Regions from separate parts of the Peribacillus sp. QJM3NY_7 genome, predicted to be linked through region 1. Evidence: riboswitches for the same ligand, from Rfam matches in the RefSeq annotation. Region 1 holds a riboswitch; the other holds the start of a gene.
What was found. Region 1 has a riboswitch for cyclic di-GMP ahead of AC0VX1_RS17980 (anti-repressor SinI family protein). Riboswitches for the same ligand answer to the same signal wherever they lie in the genome.

Region 1 (12,557 bases):
CACATTCGGATGCATCGGTGAAGTCGCAGCATGATCTAAATATATTCTGTCCACTTTTTTGTCGCCTCCATTAAAAAACGCAAGCGCCTACATAATAGGCGCATTGCTGATCAATTAAATATAGTACATATAAGAATCGATTTCACCCGTATCCTTGTAGCTCGCCAAATCCATAAGCGTCGTATTATCCAATACATCCTTCACGGCATCGCGAATCCTGATCCAAAGCTGACGCTTCACCGGCTCTTCATCCTCGATTCCCTCAACAGGCGTAATCGGCCCTTCCAATACACGAATGACATCACCTGAAGTAATCTCCTGAGGATCTTTGGACAGGACATACCCGCCATACGCACCGCGGACACTCTTCACCAACCCCGCATTGCGAAGCGGAGCAATCAACTGCTCCAAATAATGCTCCGACAAATTATGCGTCTGGGCAATCGATTTCAAACTCTTCGGGCCTTCTCCATAATGTTTAGCAAGCTCGATCATGATCGTCAAACCATAACGGCCTTTAGTAGATATCTTCATACATATACACCCCAAATTATTTATCCGTTTCTAAATTCTTTTGAAATTATAGCATATTCGCGCCGGAAATGCATTCACCCGCCCTTCCTTTGTCAAATTATCCTAATTGGAGAGGTAGGATAAGTGGAAATAAAGAATGAAATGTAAACCGCTCGAGGGGCAGATCGAATTATTCGAGACCACCATAATAGGAATCCCCCTCTTTTTATAGCATAATCAGCGCATTTCCCCCATCAGTTGTGATACCTTATATAAAAAGGAGAGGTGCGCAATGAATATTAAACCGCTTGCTTTCCGGATGCGGCCTCGATCGATTGATGAAATCATCGGGCAGGAGCATCTGGTCGGTGAAGGAAAAATTATCGCAAGGATGGTCAAAGCCAAGCAGCTTTCTTCCATGATCCTGTATGGTCCCCCGGGAATTGGCAAGACATCAATCGCAAGTGCGATTGCCGGAAGCACGAAGTTTGCGTTCCGGACGCTGAACGCAGTGACCAATAATAAAAAGGATATGGAAATCGTGGCAGCCGAAGCAAAAATGTCCGGTAAAGTGATTTTGCTGCTTGATGAGGTTCATCGGCTCGATAAGGCGAAGCAGGATTTCCTATTGCCTTATCTTGAAAACGGAATGATCACCCTGATCGGTGCAACGACCAGCAATCCCTATCACGCCATCAATCCGGCCATCAGAAGCCGGTGCCAGATTTTCGAGCTCAAATCATTGGTAACCGAGGATATAACCAAAGCGCTGGAACGGGCACTTCATGATGAAGAGCGGGGACTTGGTGCATATGAAACCGAGGTTAGCTTTGATGCCCTTACCCATTTCGCGACTGCTTCGAATGGAGATGTCCGCAGTGCCCTTAACGCACTTGAGCTCGCCGTCATTTCCACAGAACCCTATGAGTCCGGAACCATTCATATAGATCTGCAAATTGCCGAGGAATGCATGCAGAAAAAAAGCTTCTCGCATGACAAGGATGGAGATGCCCATTATGATGTCCTGTCCGCTTTCCAAAAATCAATTCGCGGCAGTGATGTGAATGCCGCCCTTCATTATTTGGGTCGCTTAGTCGAAGCCGGCGATCTTGTAAGCATCGCCCGCCGTTTGGTAGTCATCGCTTACGAAGACATAGCTCTTGCCAACCCCCAGGCTGGCCCCAGGGCCCTCGCTGCAGTCGAAGCCGCTGAACGACTCGGTTTTCCTGAAGCCCGGATTCCACTTGCCAACTCAGTGATCGAATTATGCCTATCACCCAAATCGAACACGGCCATTGTCGCAATCGATGCAGCTCTATCAGACATTCGCAGCGGCCATAGCGGCGATGTACCAGATCATCTTAAGGATGCCCATTACAAAGGGGCCACAGAACTCGGCCGCGGCATCGACTACCTTTATCCGCATGACTACGAAAATGGCTGGGTGAAGCAGCAATACTTACCGGACAAACTGCGCAGCAAAAAATATTACAAACCGAAAAAGAGCGGGAAATTTGAACAAGCACTTGCCTCGGTCTATGAAAATATCGAGAAAAAGAAATAACTCCGGATCACTTCAAATCCGGAGTTTTTTTATTGAAAACTTTCAACATGCCTCATGTTGACAAAACTGCCTCCCCATTGTTCATTCATCATCTCAATGATGCCATCTTTCACCGCACTGATCATCCCACTAATCTAACGGACGCAAACTAAATTGAGCACGGACCAGTTTTTTGGTTTGTAAACAGAAAAGTGTACAGCCACATTCCACTTAAACTTATTTCTATTAAAATCCCTACTGCATGAATTTCCCAAAGAGATCCAGTTCAATATATTGACCATTATCCCGCAAAAAACCACCAGTAAGCCATTGTGTTTTAATCATCCCTAGGCAATATGTACAATTGTCAGCCAAACACCCTGGCTAGGTCCTTTCTTAAGAAACCGCTTAAAACTAAATTCCCTTTGAATTGCCTTGCTTGGCCAATTTTTCTCGTATCTAGTAAATGGATTACAATCCTAGCGTCAATTATGAGTCTAGCGGCATGTCCTTTTACAAAAGAAGGCACAACAACTCTTTGGTTGCTGTACCTGTATGGTCAATCTTCGTCTTTATAGATACCCTTCGATGCTTTAATCATATTATCCAGCCACATTTTCTTAAATACGTTCACACGGCGAGGAGTGCCATTTCCCTCACCCTCAGCTGAATTTTCAGTTTCTTCTGCAGCCTCGGAAAGGATTTCAGTTGAACTGCTTTCATCTGAAGAACTTTCCGTTGAGCTGCTTTCATCTGATGAGCTTTCCGTTGAACTGCTTTCATCTGATGAACTTTCCGTTGAGCTGCTTTCATCTGATGAGCTTTCCGTTGAGCTGCTTTCATCTGATGAACTTTCCGTTGAATCACTTTCGTACGATGAGCTTTCCGTTGAATCACTCTCGTACGATGAGCTTTCCGTTGAATCACTCTCATACGAGGAACTTTCCGTTGTATATTCCATTTATTCTTTAACCTCCAAAATTTATTTATCCTCTAGGGATATCCGTACTGCATATATATGTTCCTACTTTCTAATAGGGACTTTGCTTATCACCCATTTTTAAGTAAATCTCCGTTCTAATTTAACTAGTTGTTAAATCTGATTAGCTTTCAGTTGAACTACTTTCATCATCTGATTGGCTTTCCGTTAACTCACCCTCGTCTGATGAGCACACTCTCGTACGATGAGCTTTCCGCTGAATCACTCTCGTACGATGAGCTTTCCGCTGAATCACTTTCGTATGATGAACTTTCCGTTGAATCACTTTCGTATGATGAGCTTTCCGTTGAATCGCTCTCGTACGATGAGCTTTCCTCTGAATCGCTCTCGTATGAGGAACTTTCCGTTGAATCGCTTTCGTATGAGGAACTTTCCGTTAAAAATTCCATTTGTGCTTAGCCTCCAAGACTTATTTATTCTTTAAGGATATCCGTATCATATATATGCGCCTTCTTTCTTGGAGGGACTTTGCTTATCACCCATTTTGACTGGTTCAATTCATTAGATTCATAGTTTTTCTCATTCCAAACAAAAAAGTAACCTCGGACTCTTTTCCGAAGCTACTTTATTATTCCTTCATATTAGCTATGATGTCCCTTTAGCCAACCGATCACTGATTTCCCACTAGATTCTCGAAGACCCTCGACACTCTCCTTAGAGATGATCTCGCCATCCTTAATCAGAATGACTTCATCAAGGATTTTATCGATTTCCTCGATTTCATGAGTCGCCATGATAACCATTTGCCTTTCAAAATCGATATAAGACAGCAAGCTCCGTACAATCGAATCCCGGACCATAACGTCCAACCCAGAGAATGGTTCATCCAATAACACGACAGGTGCCTCCCGAGACAAAGCTAGCACTAATTTAAGCCTTCCGCGATTACCTTTCGACATCGTACGGACCTTCTTCCGTACATCCAATTTCATGAATGCCAGCATTTCAATTGCCTTATCCCGATTAAAATCAGCAAACTGAGAGGCATGAAAATCAATATACTGACCTGCCGTAAAATGAGGATAAAAAAAATCAAGCTCTGTCAGATAAGAAACATGTGAAGCCGACCTCCTGCTTACCGGCACCCCACCGACCGTAACCTCTCCTTGATCCGGTTTGACGAGACCGGCAATCAGTTTGAGCAATGTTGACTTACCGCTTCCATTGGTCCCTAACACCCCATAAATCTTCCCCACTTCAAACGTGAGTGTTACACCATCAAGGGCAGCAATGCTGCCATACTTTTTAGATACATCATACAGCTCAACCGTCATTCCGCATCCCCCTGCTTCTTCAGAAATTGCTGTACTGCTGTAAGCATTTCTTCTTTCGACAAGCCGATTTCTTTCATGTTCTCAACGAATGTCTCAATAACTTCCGTTTGAATCCTAGTACGCAATGAAGCAATCAGCGCAGGATCACTTTTAACGAATGTACCCTGCCCCCTTCTCGTCTCCACGATTCCATCCCTCTCAATCTCGGTATAAGTGCGTTGGATTGTATTCGGATTGACGCCCATCTGGACAGCCATTTCGCGAACCGATGGCAGCCTATTCCCACTCTTTATCTCACCGCGTAATATTGAATAACAAATTCGATCTGCAACCTGTAAATAAATCGGCTTTGATGCATGGAATTCCTCAGACATCATTTACACCTCAATCTTTCGATCCAAGAGCCAACATGAAGCTAGGAACAATATCAATAATCCAATAACATCCAATCCGCTTGTCAAAAGCGAAATATTCCCTCCGCCTTCCAAATAAAACTCCAAATTGGTTTTAGATAAGCTAAACGATGACGAACCGCTAAATGCCGGTACAGCCCATATTTCATCCAGTTTCTGATATACCTTTGTATTTCCAACCCAATTTTTCAACAAAATCATTCCTATAAACAAAAAAAACACAAACAGCCAACGAATATTTTTAATAAGTTGAATCCTTGCGAGTGCATGATACACTACCCATAAAAACATCATAAGCACTGCAATGACAATACTGACCGCCGTCAAAACCCCGCCTATCTGTAACAAGCCACCTAATTCCGTTATATTTTCCACCTGAAAGTCTTGCTGAAAATAACTAGTCGGAACCTTAAAAGCCACAAAAACTAAACAGCTGGCAAATAAAATGGAAACCACTTGAAACAGCACACTTGACAATAATTTACTTCCAAGCAACATCGCCGCAGACTGGGGATTGTAAATCCACAATTGCGTCTTCCCATCATAATTCAAACATCCAAAAATCAAAGAGAACATAATAAATGGCTGCAAGATCATGATTACCCATGTAGACATATAAAAAATACCTGCAACTTCCCAATACCTGGATACTAAAAAAGAAATAATCACAAATCCAACTTGCGCAACCAACAACCACAAAAGTGTGGATTTCCCAATCAACCACTCCTTTAGCACTAAACCCTTAAATGAATTCAATTTTTCCAACCCCTTAAAAATTGTTCTAGCTACATAGTACACAGTTACACTAAAATATGTCAAAGGTATTATAAAATAGTAAAATATACTATTCTTTTACTATGAAATTAAATATAATAGATGAAGTGGTTACAAAAAGAGGAAGGAAGTAAACTATGAGACATGAAAAAAAGAAGAAAAAGAAACGGACATGGCTGAAGGTAGTCGGGATAATTGTCCTACTTTTTATACTAGCTGGGGGAGCCTTTGCCTACTCCGTATGGAATTCACTTACTAAAACCGTTGACACGATGCATACACCAATAGACCGTACCACCGATAAACGAACGAAGGACCTTGCACTGTCAGATCAAGAGCCATTCTCGATGCTCATGCTTGGTGTCGATGAACGTGACGGCGACAAAGGCCGTTCAGATACTATGATCGTCTTAACAGTCAATCCACAAAAGAAATCGGTCAAAATGCTAAGCATTCCGCGTGATACACGGACCGAGATCGTCGGTCATGGGACACAGGATAAAATCAACCATGCATTTGCCTTCGGCGGCGCGAAAATGTCCATGGATACCGTTGAAAACTTCTTGGATATCCCAATCGACTATTATATGAAGATCAATATGGAAGGCTTTAAGGATATCGTTGATGCAGTCGGCGGCGTGACCGTTCAAAACGATTTGGACTTTACATCAGATGGCATTCATTTTGCAAAAGGTACGCATACCCTTAACGGTAAAGAAGCTCTTGCCTATTCAAGAATGAGACATGATGATCCAAGTGGTGATTTCGGCCGTCAATCCAGACAACGTTCCATCATCGAAGCAGTCATCAAGGAAGGCGCAAGCCTTTCCTCCCTGACGAAATACAATGAAGTCTTCGATGCACTCGGTAATAATATCCAGACTAATTTGACGTTTGATGACATGATGGACATCCAGAAGAACTACAGGGACGCAAGCAAAAGCATTACCCAGTCGTCCATAAATGGCAATGGAACGAAAATCGACGGAATCTACTATTATATTGTGTCGGATGAAGAAAAAGAAAAGGTACAATCCGAATTAAAAGAACAATTATCCATAAAATAAGAAAAAATGAAAGAGCTGTCCGGACCCGCATCCTGACAGCTTTTTCATTTTCCCCGTCCAATATTCTGACAAAAAACGAACACCAATTGTAGAGATTTGTTGGAATTTTTGTTGTTTATTAGGCATTAAAAGACGGTATAATCTAATATGAGCTGACAATCCATCTTCCCCTTGCCCCTATAAATCACTTGACACTATTATTCTCTGGACCCAGAAATTCCATCATCCGTCATTCATCACCTATAATAAATAATCCTAAAACAAAAGGAGTGTATTTGTATGAAAATCAAAGCAGGCAGCTGGGCTATGCTAAGCACACAGGACAAAATGTTTATTTTGAAAGCCATCAGTGACCGTTCAAGAATGAAATATGTTTCATGAGAAGTAAATCTATTAGGCATTATATGAGAGCAGCGCCTCTCCCTTTTCAATAAAACGAACTTGAGCCTGAAAAAGGAGAGGAATCTATTCAAACTGATAATCCCATAATATACGCCATTCGCCTTTTTCTTTGACGGCATAGCAATTTTGTTTCAAAGTAAACATTCCATAGCGAGAATTGAAGACCTGTGTAACTGGAATTTCATAGGCCGTTTTATGCAGCCTTCCACTCTTATCCAACTTCCAGTTCTTCACTTTCTTAGAATGGCCTACATCATACTGAAAGGACTCCACATCCATATGCTGTAAAAATACATGTGACCGATTTTGCACATAATCTGCCTGATTCGGAAACCGCTGCTTCATTTCAGAACTTAACAATACCCAGGACTTCCCGAACTCCGCTTTACTTTCATACTCATAGAAATCTTCAACCACGCTTTTTGATCCGCTGGGAAAAAGAAAAATGATACAGGCTCCTACAGCTAAAACCACGAGAATAGCCGTCAATACTCCTATTGGAATCTTACTGATTCTCCTCACCCTCATCACCCTCACAGGTTATGTTTCATATATATATATAATGGAAAACCATAAAAAAGAAGCATGTTGTTAAACATGCTCCTTAAGTATATGTATCTGAAATGATTTCTTAGGTTCATTGACGCCTTCTCCATCGATAAAAGAAAAGAAGATGACGGTCGCCCATAAAACGAGCAAAATGGGGAAAAGGTATCTACGGATCATATACTATCAGGTTGTTCAATGATCCCGCTTAATTTCTCCTTAATCTCCTCCACAAGTTCATTTACAGTAACATCTTGTCCAAACTCACCCTTGGCAAAAGTGTCTTTTAAAATATCAAAAAAATCCATTCGAAATTTCCACTCCAATATATAATTGAGCCACCATTTCATACTGTTGTCCTAATCCTTTTTTCAAATATAAGGAATATAGCTCATTTATTTGATAATCACATATATAGTAGGAATTGGCAAGCATAAACTAGTTTAATAACCAAAAATTTACCCAATTTTAACATTTCTGAAATATCCCTTAGGAATGAACTAGTAAGTTTTAGGTAAATACGTGTGGATATAAGAAAACAAAAAAGGACCGATTCCTCGGCCCCTCTGATAATACATATTATGCTTGTCCCATAAAATAAGTCATTAATGAAATTAATACTAAAGTAATAGCGATATAAGTCCCAATAAAAATTTTCTTGCTTCTCTGTTTCTTTTCATAAACTTCCTCGAACGTAATGAATTTATTTTTTTTCATCAAATAATCTCCTTATATTTTGATGGAGCTATCTGACATCGCCTTTTGCGAGGTCCCTTTGCTTGATCTCTATAATGTAATATCGGCATATAACCAAAAATATTTAGGCATTATTAACTACTTTTTTAATAGGCGATATTTCTCAAATGTGTAGAAGGTTAAGACTAACGCATTATGTACAATAACTAAATTCTATGATTATCCTGTTAAATCCTGCCTAGGTATCATTTTAATATTTAAATTTATTAAGCGCTTACTTTATAAAATTCATTATTATTTTTATCCAACCTAAAAATGCCAACCATAACGGTACACTAAATACAGTTCCCCACATTAATCCCTTCAAAAAGGCAATAGGTACATCCATAATAAAAATCCCCCTCAATAAGGTTGCATTTTTATTATCATAGCCATGTTATTTATTCTGGATACCTTTTACGTTAATGAAAATAAAAAAAGAAGACTGTATAACAGCCTTCCCTAACGTAATTTTTATCCCTGATTTGTTTTTTCCAGTTCATTTTCCTTGATGAACTCCCGCACATCTTCAATAGATAATCCTAGATTTTTAGCCTCTAACATTAAATAAACCCATTCTTCCAGTTCGTTGTTAGCTTCCATGATAAACCCCACCCAGCTTGTGGTAACACAGCCGTCTTAGCATGTAGCCTTAGACCTGTAATTTTGCGTCCCTACTTTTCAATAGGTTTGCCTTTTTCAAGAATATTTCACATTATGATCTTCCTATTTTGGTTCATGGAGTCAATTTTTTCATTCTTTCTTTTTAAGAAATCGTAATAGCCCATGAATTTTTTCACTAAGTATTTAATACTATATTCATGTTAATTATACTTAAAATCCTGTCCATTAATTAAAATACTTTTCGTTAATTTCCGCCATCATTCTACAATATTCTTCAAATAATAACTAGATATCTAGGAATTTTTATCAATCACAACAAGGTAAATAGGGAGTAATATTAAAACAAAGCATTACGTTAACTTTCTTCGACGTTTATTAAAAACTTTCATAAAAATACTTCCTTCTTCTGTTTTAAAAAACTTAACTCCAACTAATTTTAAAGGTGTCCATATTTCTCTCATTTGGTATAAAGGCATTAAAGATCATCCTTTCTTCTATAAATTATTAATTGGGCTTTTTCTTTTAAAAGTGACAGGTATATATCAAATAGTAACATCTATTATTTTACATTTTTTGTTACTTTATTTTTATTCTTCGATAGAATTAACATAACAAACAAAATGTTCTTTATAACGAATAGTTAAATTGAAATTACCATCTTTACATTATTATGTCAATTGGTTTCTTAGTTTATTCTATTTGCATATTTAGTAGTTTATTTCCCTCTTACAGGAATAATAAACATCACCTGTATGTCTAATCCACAACTTGCTAACTAATCCCCAAACTTCCATATCTTACATTAAATTTATGGTAGTGGGAACAGGATTTATCCATTGGCCAAAGTCTTGAAATTATTAAGGCATTTGTGTTCCGACTTTCAACTATGCTCCTTTTTATTAATTGACAAAAGTTTTTTCGCCCATTAAACATTTCATAATTGAGCCTAAAAATTAGGATATGATGGTTAATTTTGTATTTTTCTGTCTTTTCTTGTCTGTTTTAAAGAACTAACTATACTTTATTAAGAACAAGTGCTATATTATAAAAAAAACGGTTCTTATGGAGGAGGATATGACTAGATATGAGGAATTCGACTCATTAAGGGGTTTAGCCGCTCTCATTGTGTTAATTGGGCATTATTTGATGGTATACCCTTCATATGCTAATTATCAGTATGGTTCAAGCAGCTCCTACATGATTTATTTGTTCAAGGAAACTCCTTTACGCCTTTTTTTCAGTAGTGGAAATGAGTCTGTCATTCTATTCTTTGTATTAAGTGGTTTTGTTTTGTATTTATCAGTTAATAGTGCTAAATTCCACTATTCTACATACTTAATAAAACGAGTGTTTCGAATTTATATACCATATCTAGTAGCAATAGGCATGGCTATATTGGCTAAAATGCTTTTAAGCCAAATTGATTTGCCCTATATCACTGACTGGTTTAATAAATCTTGGACAGGCCCAGATACTCCTTCCTTATTAATAGAACATCTTTTGTTTATAGGGCAGTACAATACAGACGCCTATAACAATGTTATATGGTCTCTTGTACATGAAATGAGAATTTCAATTATATTTCCTTTACTGATTTTTTTATTTATACGAAAAAAGCTTAAAGACTCTTTATTATGGCTTTTTGTTTTAATTTTTTCGTCGACTATTTTTTTGTTTTTGTTTGGTTCTGGTGGCGATATAACCAGCATTCTTCTAAGTTTCCACTACTGTACTCTTTTTTTAATGGGAGCAATAATAGCGAAATATCGACATGGGCTTTTTTCCTACACCTTGAAAATGAAAAAACCTGTAAAAATCGCATTGTTGTTGGGTGCAATTATCTGTTTTATGTACGAAGGCATCATTGGTGAAGTGGATTTTTTAAACAATTATATTTTCAGGGATTATGTAGTCTCGTGCGGTGTTTGCATTTTTATTTTCATGAGCGTGTCTTCCCAGAAAGTTTCAAAGATTTTGAGGTCTAGAATGCTAACTCTTCTTGGGAAAATTTCCTATAGCTTGTATTTGTACCATCTTATATCCTTATTCTCATTGATGTACCTTTTCTATAACAAGCTGCCTACCGTTTTAATATTGATCTTTTCATTTTTCTTATCTTTTTTACTCTCTTCAGCGTCCTATTTACTCGTGGAAAAACCATGCATGAGGCTCGGAACGTATTTCACAAGAAACAAACAAGAAAAAGTAATATCCAGAGATTCGATAGCTTTAAAACGTAAAATAGGATAATTCCAACTATTATATAAAAATTCTTTGCAAGTTGTGAACGTATTCTTACTATCTCTAAAAAAGTGGTGAAATCGATGAATGAAAAAGTAAAAATTAAAGATTTTATACGAATCTTAAAAAAGCGAATATTTATCATTATTCTATCTACCCTTTGTATTACTGGTTTCATTATTTTTTCGTCCATGTACCTTATGAAACCAACTTATCAGTATTCCACTCAAGTTCTGGCAGGATCTTTAAGTATGGATGAAAAGGAATCTTCCATAAACAAAGTTCAAGAGAACAGACAGCTTGCCCTTTCATATATGGATATCATTAAAAGTCCACAGATCATGTTAGGAGTTAAAGAGGAATTGAATCTTAAGACTTCTAGCTATGACTTACTTAAGCAAGTTTCCATTACTAATCGAGATAATTCCCAAATCATCACGATTACCGTCAAGGATTCAAATCCTGAATCCGCTAAAGACATCGCCCAAACTGTCGCGAGGCATTCGATATCTAATTTTAAAGACATTACAAACGTTAAACAGATTAGTATTCTCAATGATAATGAAATGGGACAAGCAGAACTGCTTTTCCCAAAGCCAAAATTCATCATAGCCATTTCAATCGTAATAGGCTTTTTTGCTGGAATAGGCTTAGCACTTCTTAGAGAGCACTTTGATGATTCAACCTACTCCGATAGGGAGCTTGAACTTCTTGGAATTCCATTATTAGGGAGGCTGAATTTGAATACCAAAAGAATAAACAGAAAACGTAAAACAACATATAAAACCTTACCTTCCACAAAACGGGGTGAATATAGTGAGTATTAAATTCACAAGGAAACAATCCTTTTACCTAAATGAAATCAATAAAGAGCAATTTTATTCGATATGTAACAATATCGAGTCCAACCTTCATAAAGACGATTCAATATTAATGATTACATCTCTTTCACAATCACAGAATATTGTAAATGCATCAGCGTACTTAGCACTTGCCTTTTCTGAGCAGCGTAAACGAGTCCTGGTAGTGGATGCTAATCTGCGCCAACCTTCGCTGCATCAAGTGTTTAATATCGATAATTCATTCGGTTTGACCAACTTGCTTTTAAACGAGGAGCCCAAGATTAACGAACATGCTATACATATAAAGGGTCATCTATTCTGTATCCCTACAAGCGAAGCCATTTATGAACCAGCAACATTATTAACATTAGAAACCCTTCCAACCCTGATTGAAGAGTGGAAGAAGGATTTTGACATCATTTTATTTCATACATCAGACAGCTTAAATAAACCTGATGCAAATATCGTTGCTAAATATTGTGATGGCATAATATTAGCGATACAAGAAGGCAGAGATAAGTTAGAGAAAATTGCCGGTGTGAAAATGCAATTTGAAAGGGCAAATCTTGAAATTTCAGGATCA
Region 2 (12,557 bases), 1.5 Mb from region 1:
TTAAATTTTCTGTAAATAAAATAGGCTTAATTTTTTCTTTCTAGCATAGCATTTGATATAATGAAGCTAGGGCAGACATCAACCCTTTCCAAACCTTCCGACAATTGTTTCATTATTTCGACATATTTCATGATGTGTTTCTAAAAGGAACCGGAGGGGTATTGTAGAATCTAACTGTATAGTCTTAATTTAAGGAGGACTCACTTTATGAATTACAACGTACGCGGTGAAAACATTGAGGTAACTCCAGCAATTCGAGAATACGTCGAAAAGAAAATTGGCAAGTTAGAACGATATTTTAACAATACACCAGATGCAAATGTGTTAGTCAATTTAAAAGTGAACAATAATACATCAAAGGTCGAAGTGACGATTCCCATGCAGAATTTGGTTCTTCGCGCTGAAGAGGAAAATGCGGATATGTATGCTGCCATTGATTTGATCAATGATAAGCTTGAACGCCAAATTCGTAAACATAAAACGAATGTCAATCGCAAGTTCCGAAACAATCTATCGACTACACCCGATGCATTCGCCTTCAATACGGAAGCTGACGAAGTGGTGGATGAATTCGAAGACGATAATGATATTGAAGTGGTCCGCAATAAACGCTTTGATTTAAAGCCAATGGACAGTGAAGAAGCGATTTTACAAATGAATATGCTTGGTCACAGTTTCTTCGTTTACACGAATGCGGATACTAATACAACAAACGTAGTGTACCGCCGAAAGGATGGACGCTATGGATTGATTGAACCTAGTTAATTATTATTCTAATATTAAAAGCACAGCCCAGCCTCTGGGTTGTGCTTTTTTGCATGTTGGTAGAATCCGTTAGAACGTAAAAATGCTTTTGGCTCTCTAAAAAACACAAAGTTCACTTAAAAGAACGAAAATTGTTCTTCATTAAGATAAAAGGTTAATTTTACCTATTCAAATACCTCTATCTTTTTGCACTATACTCGAATTGTCAGTTCTTTAAAAAGAACAATGAGTTATTTGTAGAAAACAATTTGATCAAGGTGCAGAGGGGGCTGGATTATTTGTATCGAAAGAATTGCCATACACATACATGCCATAGGGCTTCTTTTAGCAGTGCGGAATATGGAAAGTGGCTTTGCCCGACCTGCGGTGAGGATTTAACTGCGCAAAAAGCCCACGATGCACTTACAATCGAGAGAATCAATACACCCCAAAGAAATTTTAAGAAGAGCAAAACGAAATAGAATTAGTCTATGAAAAATCACCTGAACTTCAAATTTTCTTAATATTGTAATATTTTGTCGGATGAAAGTTTTTGCATTTATGTGGATTACCGACATAAAATAGCAATATATGGAGTGCGTATCCGTTATAATATGATTAAAGGTAATGTATTTGGTAATAAATACCACGACAAAGGCAAACTCCTTGAAAAATGAGGGCGCAAAGGCACAGGTCTAAGGTCCTTTTGACTATGATGGCTGGTCTGCCTGAAATACAAGAGTATTTTAGGAGGTAGAAGAGGTGGCTAATGTGGAACTGGATCAAGAATGGGTGAAATTGATTTCTGAAGCAAGAAGCTTGGGTTTCAAAAAAGAGGAAATCATTGCTTTTTTTAAACGGGAAAGCCTTGAGGCAATATTTGAGGAGAACGATGGAAAATAGGTTCCGAACAAATTCGAGAACATCCCTATAAACAGTGGTTCGATTCATTAGCTGTTTATAGGGTTTATTCTTCCTGGGGATTCTTGTGAGTCTAGCTTATCCAAACTGTATTCTTCAGGATTATGTAGGTAAACTAGTGCACTACCACTCTACTCTTCTTTATCTTTTCTCCATTTATTAAACTCGATGAATTCCCTGAATTGTTGTTTTGAGACACCCGAATTCATGGCTTCCTCAACGATTTTCATCCAGTCATTGTCCAAGGTTTCCTTATTTGGTGCATCGTAAAGCAGGGCATCAACAGGGATGTTAAGTACGGAGGAAATTTTTTCAAGAAATTGAATAGAAGGATTCGTTTGTAAGTTCCGCTCGAGCGAACTTAAATAAGACTTTGCAACACCTGCTTTATCGGCAAGTTCAGTCATCGACATTTTCTTTTCTTCTCGCAGTTTTTTTACACGTTCACCAATCATCAATACCACCTCGAAACATGTTCTATTTATCTTCCGGTAATAAGTTTCGGCAGCCCACCTTATCATTCAAAACAAGACGCCTGTAAGGTTGGATTACCTTGACATGCTATCTCTAGAGAGGACACAGCATCTAGTGATGGAAGGTTATGGATAATTCACATTTGCATATGGAATAGTGGGGAGTTTGCAACATATTTTTTATACTTTCTCCTATTTTAACAGTTTTACTCCTCATTTATCCATTGTTTTTCGCAAGAATTGCATTCAGGTCTATACCAGCGAAGTGACATGAAGTTGTACCTCTATGATAGAAGTGGTAAAATTAAGCGTACATTAGTAATAATAGAAGGTGTGTTTCTTCTTACTTATATGAATTTTATCATTGAACGATCATTACCATAATAGAGGAGCGTTATTGAATGCTTAATATATTAAATAAAGTTTTTGATCCGAATAAGCGAGAAATCAAACGTTTAGAAAAAATCGCCGATCAGGTCGAAGCGCTGGCTGATGAGACTGCTGCGCTATCGGATGAACAGTTACGTGCCAAAACGGATGAGTTTAAAGAGCGTTATCAAAATGGGGAAACCGTTGATGATTTGCTTGTCGAGGCTTTTGCGGTTGCGCGTGAAGGGGCAAAGCGTGCTCTGGGCTTATATCCTTACCGTGTTCAAATCATGGGTGGGGCATCCCTTCATGATGGAAATATCTCCGAGATGAAAACAGGGGAAGGTAAAACCTTAACATCCACGATGCCGGTTTATTTAAACGCGCTTACCGGTAAAGGTGTACATGTCGTTACCGTCAATGAATACTTGGCACACCGTGATGCCACCGAAATGGGTGTATTGTATGATTTCCTCGGTTTGACCGTCGGGTTGAATTTGAACAGTCATTCTAAAGAAGAAAAGCAGGCAGCGTATAATGCTGACATTACGTACAGTACGAATAATGAGTTAGGTTTTGATTATCTTCGTGACAATATGGTGTTATATAAAGAACAAATGGTACAGCGTCCGCTGCACTTCGCTGTCATCGATGAGGTCGATTCGATTTTGATTGATGAGGCGAGAACGCCATTGATCATTTCCGGTTCGGCACAGAAATCGGCTCAGCTTTATATCCAGGCCAATGCGTTTGTGAGAACCTTAAAGAAAGATACGGACTACACATATGATGAAAAGACAAAAGGTGTTCAGCTGACGGAAGATGGGATGAATCGAGCTGAAAAAGCGTTTAATATCGATAATTTATTCGATATTAGTCACGTTACTTTGAATCATCATATCAATCAGGCGTTAAAGGCTCATGTTTCGATGCATTTGGATGTGGATTATGTCGTCCAGGAAGGCGAGATAGTCATCGTTGACCAATTCACTGGCCGTTTGATGAAAGGCCGCCGTTATAGTGAAGGTCTCCACCAGGCGATCGAAGCGAAAGAAGGACTTGAAATTCAAAATGAAAGCATGACTCTTGCGACGATTACATTCCAGAACTATTTCAGGATGTATGAAAAACTTTCAGGTATGACCGGTACAGCCAAAACGGAAGAAGAGGAATTCCGCAATATTTATAATATGAATGTCATTGCGATTCCGACAAACAGGAATATCATCAGGGATGACAGGGCAGATCTTATATATGCGACAACTGATGGGAAATTCAAGGCTGTTGTGGAAGACATCGCCGAACGTTATACAAAGGGTCAGCCTGTGCTTGTCGGTACGGTTGCCATCGAAACATCTGAGGTCATATCTGCCTATTTATCCAAAAAAGGCATCCCTCACGATGTTTTGAATGCAAAGAACCATGAGCGTGAAGCGGAAATCATTGCGAATGCGGGTAATCAAGGCTCAGTTACGATCGCTACTAACATGGCAGGTCGCGGTACGGATATCAAGCTTGGTGAAGGTGTCAGGGAGCTTGGGGGCCTTGCTGTCATCGGCACGGAACGTCATGAAAGCAGGCGTATAGATAACCAGCTGCGTGGCCGGTCCGGCCGTCAGGGAGATCCAGGGGTCACTCAATTCTATTTATCAATGGAAGATGAATTGATGCGCCGCTTCGGTTCGGATAACATGAAAAACATGATGGCACGCTTAGGTATGGATGATTCCCAGCCAATTCAAAGTAAAATGGTGACAAGGGCCGTTGAATCCGCACAGAAACGGGTCGAAGGCAATAACTTCGATTCACGTAAGCAATTACTGCAGTATGATGATGTTCTCCGTCAACAACGGGAAATTATCTATAAACAGCGTTTCGATGTCATGGAAAGTGAAAACTTACGTGAAATCGTCGAAACGATGATCACGGCATCCATCCAGCGAAATGTTGTCGCGTTTGCACCAATGGGCGACGAGGAAGGCTGGAATTTACAAGGCCTTGTCGACTACCTGAATGGTAACCTATTCAATGAAGGTTCAATCACTGTGGCTGATTTGGAAGGGAAAAACGAATCGGAATTGGTTGAGTTCATTTTAGCAAAAGTGAAAGAAGGCTATGACCAAAAAGAAGAAGAGCTATCTGAAGAACAAATGCGTGAATTCGAAAAAGTAATCGTTCTTCGTGCAGTCGATAGTAAGTGGATGGACCATATTGATGCTATGGAGCAGCTGCGCCAAGGCATCCACCTTCGTGCTTATGGCCAAATCGATCCGCTTCGTGAATATCAATCTGAAGGTTTTGCGATGTTTGAAGCGATGATTGCTTCAATGGAAGATGAAGTCGCGAAATACATCATGAAGGCTGAAATCCGCAACAATTTGGAACGCAAGGAAGTCATAAAAGGACAAGCGGTCAATCCGAAGGAAGAAGACGGGGGAAAAGTGAAAAAGGCCCCTGCCCGTAAAAAGGAAGACGTTGGAAGAAACGCGTTATGCCCATGCGGCAGCGGTAAAAAATATAAGAATTGCCATGGCAATTTAGGCTAAAGTTAGGTGTATAATGAAGATGAGACGGTTAAGTCCAAGGCTAGCCGCCTCTTTTCATGTTTAGTTTGCATATAGTTTGAAGAGGTTTATTGTAATGAAGGGAATCCCTCTGCAGGGATTTTTTTTAACATACTTAATGAGGTGAAGAGAAATGGAATTAGCAGAAATAAGAAATGAACTTGAACGGACAGCGCAACGATTAACGGACTTTAGGGGGTCTCTTTGACTTAGATGAAAAAGAGGCACGAATCGCACAGCTAGAAAATGAGATGACACATCCCGATTTTTGGAATGATCAGCAAAAAGCACAAGCTGTCATCAATGAAACGAATGCTTTGAAAGAACAAGTCAATCAATTGTCCGACCTGAATGAATCATATGAAAATCTGGATTTGACATATGAATTAGTGAAAGAGGAGAATGATCAAGAACTTTTAGCGGAGCTGGAAGAAGAAATCACGGTTCTTGCACAAAAGATGAATGACTTTGAACTTCAACTTTTATTAAGTGAAGAATATGACTCGAAAAATGCCATTCTTGAACTGCATCCTGGTGCAGGCGGTACGGAGTCCCAGGATTGGGGTTCCATGCTGTTGCGCATGTATACAAGATGGGGTGAAAAAAGAGGCTTTAAAGTGGAAACCCTTGATTACCTTCCAGGTGATGAAGCTGGGATCAAGAGTGTCACTTTAATTTTCAAGGGCCATAACGCCTATGGTTATTTGAAAGCGGAAAAAGGGGTACACCGTCTTGTCCGTATTTCTCCTTTCGATTCCTCAGGACGACGCCACACTTCATTCGTTTCATGTGAAGTCATGCCGGAATTCGATGAGACGATCAATATAGAAGTACGCACGGAAGATTTGAAAATCGATACGTACCGGGCAAGTGGTGCAGGTGGTCAGCATATCAATACAACGGACTCGGCGGTCCGGATCACCCATTTACCTACGAACACCGTGGTAACGTGCCAAAACGAGAGATCTCAAATCAAAAACAAGGCCCAGGCCATGAATATGCTGAAAGCCAAATTGTATCAACGTGAAATTGAACAGCAACAAGCGGAATTGGATGAAATCCGCGGGGAGCAAAAGGAAATTGGCTGGGGAAGCCAAATTCGTTCTTATGTTTTCCATCCGTATTCCATGGTTAAAGATCACCGTACCAGTGCGGAGACCGGAAACTTGGGAGCTGTCATGGATGGGGATATCGATATGTTCATTGATGCTTACTTGCGTTCAAAATTATAAGATCAGCCAGTCGGACCGGTTTCCCCGGTCCGGCTTTTTTTATGATTTCCTTTTTTAATGAATTTTCTGGCTGACATTTACAGGATTGAAAAGGGATGCTCTACCTCGTTCGGCCAATACTAGATAATAATGATGGTTCGAGGAGACTTATGCAAAATGAAGAGAAGATACAGGGAGCAGAGGCACCCTTTCATTCAAAAGTTAACGGAGTATGGATTGGTGATTGTCGGTTCGTCCATAATTGCCATTGGTTTTAATGTGTTTTTACTGCCTAACCAGGTCGCATCCGGAGGGGTCAGCGGGATTAGCACGATTCTCAGGTCAACTCTCGGTTGGGAGCCGGCTTATGTTCTTTGGGGTTTTAATATCCCTTTGTTCATTGCGGGGCTTATTATCCTCGGAAGGCATTTCGGAGCCAAAAGCCTGATTGGGACCCTGTTTCTGCCTTTGGTGGTATTTCTGACAAAGGATTGGGAGGCATGGACGAATGATGCATTGCTTGGTTCGATTTGCGGGGGAATGATGGTCGGGCTTGGGCTGGGGATCGTCTTTCGCGGCAAGGGTTCCACTGGGGGGACCGATTTGGCGGCACAGATTTTCCATAAATATACCCATTTGTCATTGGGGACCTGTGTGGCTGTCATTGATGGAATCATCGTTTTAAGTGCTGCCATCGTTTTTGATATTGAAAAAGGCCTCTATGCATTGATTGGACTATATGTGACAAGCAAGACGATCGACCTTGTCCAGATTGGATTGAACCGTTCGAAGATGTCACTGATCATCACGAATAAAGAAATGGAAGTAAGGGATGCTATCATACATGAGCTCGACCGGGGTGTAACAGGCATATCCGGGTATGGCGGCTATACGGATGATACTCGTCCAATTTTGATGTGTGTAATAGACCAGTCGGAATTCACCAAATTGAAACAATTGGTGAAACTCGTTGACCCTAAAGCGTTTGTAATTGTAATGGACGCTTCGGAGGTACTTGGGGAGGGTTTTAAACTGGATTGAAATTGGTATAATGTTCTTGTGCTGGTATAAATCAGAGGGGGTAAGTTCAATGAAAATGAAGTGGTTAGCCTTAGTTCTGGGTACTTCTTTGGCCTTGGCTGCATGCGGTGGGAACGATGATGCTGCAGATAAAGAGCCTGCAAGTGAAAATAACGAAACGACTACGGCAGGTGCCGGTGATGCCGCAAAAATTTATGAAAACAAATGTTCAAGCTGCCATGCAGTGAATCTTGAAGGCGGCGTGGGACCCAACTTGACGAAGGTAGGTTCCAAGCTATCAAAAGAAGACATTGAAAAAGTCATTGCGAATGGTCAAGGCGGAATGCCAAAAGGTATAATTAAGGGCAAGGAAGCAAGCATGGTCGCTGAATGGCTTGCTGGACATAAATAATGATAATGAAACGTTCTGCTTAGCGGGACGTTTCATTTAGCCTCCATTAAACCCTCGAAACAACTCACGAATCAACCACTTATCAAGCAATCAAATCCTGGAATTATTACATAGATGTTGATATATGTCTAACTGAAATGAAACTGTAATATTTTTTATGCTTAATTTGACAAAATATGATGTTATAATGTTTCTGTGCTCAAGTAAGGGAGATTCCTGTCAGATTTCAGTGAAAATTGTCGAAAAGCTGTAGATACATAGTGATAATCCAAGCAAATTAGGTGGTTTTAGAATGATAGAAATGATAGATGTGAAAAAGACATACCCAAATGGCGTAATTGCCATTAATGGAATCAATGTGAAAATAAAGCCAGGCGAATTCGTTTATGTAGTGGGTCCGAGCGGTGCCGGAAAATCGACCTTCATCAAAATGATGTATAGGGAAGAAAAGCCTACAAGCGGTAATATTTTGGTCAATGGTGTAAGCCTGCCAAGTATCCGCAATTCGAAAGTTCCTCTATTCCGCCGTAATATCGGTATGGTATTCCAAGATTTTAAACTCCTTCAAACATTCACTGCATATGAAAATGTTGCTTTTGCCATGGAAGTTATTGAAAAGGAACCAGAAGAAATCAAAAAGAGAGTCATGGAAGTTCTTGATCTGGTTGGCATTAAACATAAAGCGAGAATGCTTCCTTCCGAGTTATCTGGTGGGGAACAGCAAAGGGTTGCAATAGCCCGTTCGATCGTCAATGATCCCAAGGTAGTCATAGCCGACGAGCCTACAGGTAACCTTGATCCCGAAACATCATGGGAAATCATGAACATATTCGAAGAAATTAATAAACGCGGAACTACACTGGTCATGGCCACACATAATAGGGACATCGTCAACAATATTAAACGACGTGTCATTGCCATTGAAAGTGGAAAAATAGTTCGCGATGAACATCGAGGTGATTACGGATATGAAATTTAGAACATTGCTCCGTCACTTCCGTGAAAGTTTTAAAAATATTGGCCGTAATGGATGGATGACGTTTGCTTCTGTCAGTGCAGTAACGGTCACTCTAACTTTGGTTGGCGTCTTTTTAGTGCTCATGATGAATTTAAATCATATCGCGGGAAATGTGGAGAAAGATGTCGAAGTTCGTGCACATATTGATAATGCGGCGAATGATGACGATATAAAAGCTATCGGTAAGCAAATTACGGAGATAAACGGTATCGAATCAGTGATTTTCTCTCCAAAAGATGAAGAGCTTACTAATTTAATAGATGATTTAGGAGATAATGGTGAGGCTTTTAAACCATTTGAACAGGATAACCCATTAAGGGACGTTTATGTTATCAAAACGAAATCTCCGCAAGATGTCATCAAGGTGGCAAAGAAAATCGAAGGTATGGAATATATCCAAAGTGTAAAATATGGACAAGGCTACGTCGAGAAGCTATTCAGCTTTGTTAATATTGCTAGAAACATAGGGATCGTTCTTATTGTAGGCTTACTATTTACTGCAATGTTCCTGATTTCGAATACGATTAAAATTACCATTGTAGCCAGAAGAAAAGAAATTGAGATCATGAGATTGGTAGGAGCGACGAATACATTCATCCGTTGGCCATTCTTCTTGGAAGGACTTTGGTTGGGAGTCCTCGGTTCCATCATTCCGATAGGACTGATTGCAGTACTCTACTATAATCTTTATAAATATGCAGCACCGCAGATTACTTTCAAATTCATAGATTTCCTGCCTGCAAATCCGTTTATTTATCAAGTATCGGCCATCCTCATCGTAATTGGTGCGGTTATCGGAATATGGGGCAGCTTGATGTCAGTCAGGAAGTTCTTGAAAGTTTAAATTGTATCTTTACTCGAAAGCCAAAAGTAGCCAGACATAAATAGAGAGACGTTACAAAGCAAGGATGTAACGGGTTGAAAGGGGAAATGAAACGTGAAAAAAAATATCATTGCCATGAATGCCTCCATCATGATCGGGTTGGGAAGCATTCTGGCGGCACCTTCGGTTTATGCTGAGTCTATATCGGATTTAGAGAAACAGAAAGAATCCATCCAGGAAAAACGTTCAGGTGTTGAATCGAATATTTCCGACACGGAAAAGAAAATCGATAGCCTGCAGGATAAGCAAATGACAGCAGAAGACCAAATAGCTGCCATTGAAGCGAAAATCGCAGAGTCCGCAAAAAAAATCGATGCTAAAAATGCTGAAATTACACAAACGAAAAAAGAAATCGAGGCATTGAAAGAAGAGATTAAAGTATTAAAAGAGCGGATCGCGAAACGTAATGAAGTATTGAAGGAAAGGGCACTTTCTTTCCAGGAGACTGGCGGGGACGTGAACTACCTTGAAGTATTATTCGGATCATCCAGTTTTGGGGATTTAGTTGACCGTGTCGGAGCTGTAGCGACAATCGCTGAAGCCGACCGCGATATTTTAAAGCAGCATGAGCTGGATAAAAAGGATCTCGAAGAAAAGCAAAAAGCCGTTGAAACGAAGCTTGCCAGTTTAGAAGTGGCAAAAGCTGAACTATTGGAAATTCAAAAGCAACAAAAACAGCAGAAGCAAGAAAAGGATGCATTGGTTAAAAAATTAAAGCAACAAACTGAAAAGCATGAACATGAGAAGATGGGTCTAGAGGAAGAAAAAGCGAATCTTGCTGCTCAAGAAAAAGCCATCAAATCAGCCATCAGCTTGGAACATCAACGTCTTGCCGAATTGGAAGCAGCTCGTAAAAAAGCGGCAGCCGAAGCGAAAAAACGTGCAGAGCAAGAAGCTGCACAAGCGGCTGCACAAGCAGCATCACAAGCATCACAGGCAACCGAAACAAAAAAACAATCCACTTCTTCAGGATATAGTGCAAAAAGCAACAGTTCATCATCATCTTCACCCGCTTCGTCTAATGTAAGTCAAGCGCCAGCCGTATCATCGGGTACTTTCACTAGACCTAGTGCAGGATATGTATCTTCAACAATGGGTGAACGCTGGAATAAACAGCATGCCGGCATCGATATAGCTGCTAGCGGAACGGTTCCGGTTGTAGCGGCAGCCGACGGGGTCGTAAGCCGTTCTTACTTCTCAAGTACATACGGTAATGTCGTCTTCGTTACCCACTCGATCAGCGGTCAGCAATGGACTACTGTGTATGCACACTTAAGTTCTAGACAAGTAGGCGAAGGTGCTGTAGTTGCCAAAGGTCAACAAGTGGGCATCATGGGTAACACAGGCCATTCCTTCGGTCAGCATTTACACTTTGAGCTACATAAAGGCCCATGGAATTATAGCAAGTCAAATGCTGTTAATCCATTAAACTATGTAAATATCTAATACCCAATATATCAATTGAAAAACAGACAAGGATAAATTCCTTGTCTGTTTTTTTATGTAGTGTCACCATTTTCTATAAGCATATTCTTTTCATTCCCCTCATATAGTGAAATACATATCAGGTCAGAAATGGGGATAAATATGGTCAAAAAATGGGTACTTCCTCTAGCAATCATCATGTCACTAGCCATTGGAGCAGTGGGGGGCATATATTGGACAAGCCTTCCGGCCAAGAATGAAGCAAAGGATGAAAGCCAAGAAATATCGAAGGATAAGGAATGGGCAAAAGTGGAACAAGCTTACGGCTTAATCGTAAGTCAGTATGTAGAGCAGGTGGATGGCTCCAACCTGGTTGAGGGTGCCATCCAAGGCATGCTGTCAGCGCTGAAAGATCCTTATTCCGTATATATGGACAAGGAGACCGCTAAGCAATTCAATGAAACCCTGGACTCCTCTTTTGAAGGGATCGGGACTGAAATCGGAATGGAAGATGGTAAGGTCATCATTGTTTCTCCTTACAAAGACTCGCCTGCAGAAAAAGCTGGATTAAAGCCGAAAGATCAAATCCTGAAGGTGAATGGTGAAAGTGTAGAAGGGCTGGATCTGTATGAAACACGCCTGAAAATCCGCGGCGAAAAAGGGTCACCCGTCAAAATGGAAATAAAGCGGGAAGGGATTGATAATCCACTTGAATTCAGCATGGTGCGCGCCGAAATTCCATTGGATACCGTATTTTCATCAATTAAGGAAGTCGGCGGAGAACAAATCGGTTATATCGAGTTGACCACATTCTCGGAAAATACTGCAAGTGATTTCAAAAAGCAGATTAAGAAGCTGGAAAAGACGGGAATCAAGGGCTTGGTCATAGATGTACGCGGCAATCCAGGCGGCCTTCTTTCCAGTGTGGAAACGATTCTTGGCGAGTTCATCACAAAAGACAAGCCCTATTTGCAAATTGCCGAAAGAACGGGGGAAACACAATCGTTTTTCACAAGCCTTAAGAAAGCGAAAAGTTATCCCATTGCCGTCTTGACGGATAAAGGGAGCGCATCTGCCTCGGAAATCCTGGCTGGCGCCATGCAAGAGGCGGGAGGCTATCCATTGGTTGGCGAGAAGACTTTCGGTAAAGGCACAGTACAGCAAGCTGTACCAATGGGTGATGGCAGTAAGATTAAACTTACGTTATATAAGTGGCTGACTCCTTCAGGGAACTGGATCCATAAAAAAGGGATCGAACCGACGATCAAAGTTAAACAACCGGAGTATTTTAATGCCCATCAGCTGGCGATTGAGAAGGTGTTGGAGCGGGATATGAATGATGAACAAATCCAGTATGCCCAAAGCATTCTGAAAGGACTCGGATTTGAACCGGGTCGTGAGGATGGATATTATGATTGGAGTACAGAAATCGCAGTAAAGGCATTCCAAAAACAATTCGGCCTGGAAGTGACCGGTAAGCTGGATGCTAAAACAGCAGCGCATCTGGAATCCGCCAT

Region 2: another riboswitch for cyclic di-GMP. It lies ahead of sinI (DNA-binding anti-repressor SinI); the one in region 1 lies ahead of AC0VX1_RS17980 (anti-repressor SinI family protein).

Annotation. Positions count from the first base shown of each region.
Region 1 is NZ_CM149663.1:3,738,876-3,751,432, forward strand. Features, by position in the region: gene AC0VX1_RS17920 (cysteine desulfurase family protein) at 1-54, opposite strand, end outside; gene cymR (cysteine metabolism transcriptional regulator CymR) at 115-534, opposite strand; gene AC0VX1_RS17930 (replication-associated recombination protein A) at 806-2,077, shown strand; gene AC0VX1_RS17935 (hypothetical protein) at 2,616-3,017, opposite strand; gene AC0VX1_RS17940 (hypothetical protein) at 3,171-3,455, shown strand; gene AC0VX1_RS17945 (ABC transporter ATP-binding protein) at 3,638-4,330, opposite strand; gene AC0VX1_RS17950 (GntR family transcriptional regulator) at 4,327-4,704, opposite strand; gene AC0VX1_RS17955 (hypothetical protein) at 4,708-5,499, opposite strand; gene tagU (polyisoprenyl-teichoic acid--peptidoglycan teichoic acid transferase TagU) at 5,655-6,584, shown strand; gene AC0VX1_RS17965 (hypothetical protein) at 7,050-7,508, opposite strand; gene AC0VX1_RS17970 (YwzD family small protein) at 7,709-7,840, opposite strand; gene AC0VX1_RS17975 (hypothetical protein) at 8,112-8,249, opposite strand; gene AC0VX1_RS17980 (anti-repressor SinI family protein) at 8,742-8,870, opposite strand; cyclic di-GMP riboswitch class I at 8,889-8,972, opposite strand; gene AC0VX1_RS17985 (acyltransferase family protein) at 9,966-11,141, shown strand; gene AC0VX1_RS17990 (YveK family protein) at 11,216-11,959, shown strand; gene AC0VX1_RS17995 (CpsD/CapB family tyrosine-protein kinase) at 11,949-12,557, shown strand, end outside.
Region 2 is NZ_CM149663.1:5,226,419-5,238,975, reverse strand. Features, by position in the region: gene hpf (ribosome hibernation-promoting factor, HPF/YfiA family) at 208-765, shown strand; gene AC0VX1_RS25380 (hypothetical protein) at 1,044-1,226, shown strand; cyclic di-GMP riboswitch class I at 1,391-1,476, shown strand; gene sinI (DNA-binding anti-repressor SinI) at 1,507-1,647, shown strand; gene AC0VX1_RS25370 (helix-turn-helix domain-containing protein) at 1,797-2,120, opposite strand; gene secA (preprotein translocase subunit SecA) at 2,540-5,053, shown strand; one part of gene prfB (peptide chain release factor 2) at 5,205-5,267, shown strand; one part of gene prfB (peptide chain release factor 2) at 5,269-6,303, shown strand; gene AC0VX1_RS25355 (YitT family protein) at 6,460-7,323, shown strand; gene cccB (cytochrome c551) at 7,373-7,714, shown strand; gene ftsE (cell division ATP-binding protein FtsE) at 8,007-8,693, shown strand; gene ftsX (permease-like cell division protein FtsX) at 8,683-9,576, shown strand; gene AC0VX1_RS25335 (murein hydrolase activator EnvC family protein) at 9,670-11,061, shown strand; gene AC0VX1_RS25330 (S41 family peptidase) at 11,203-12,557, shown strand, end outside.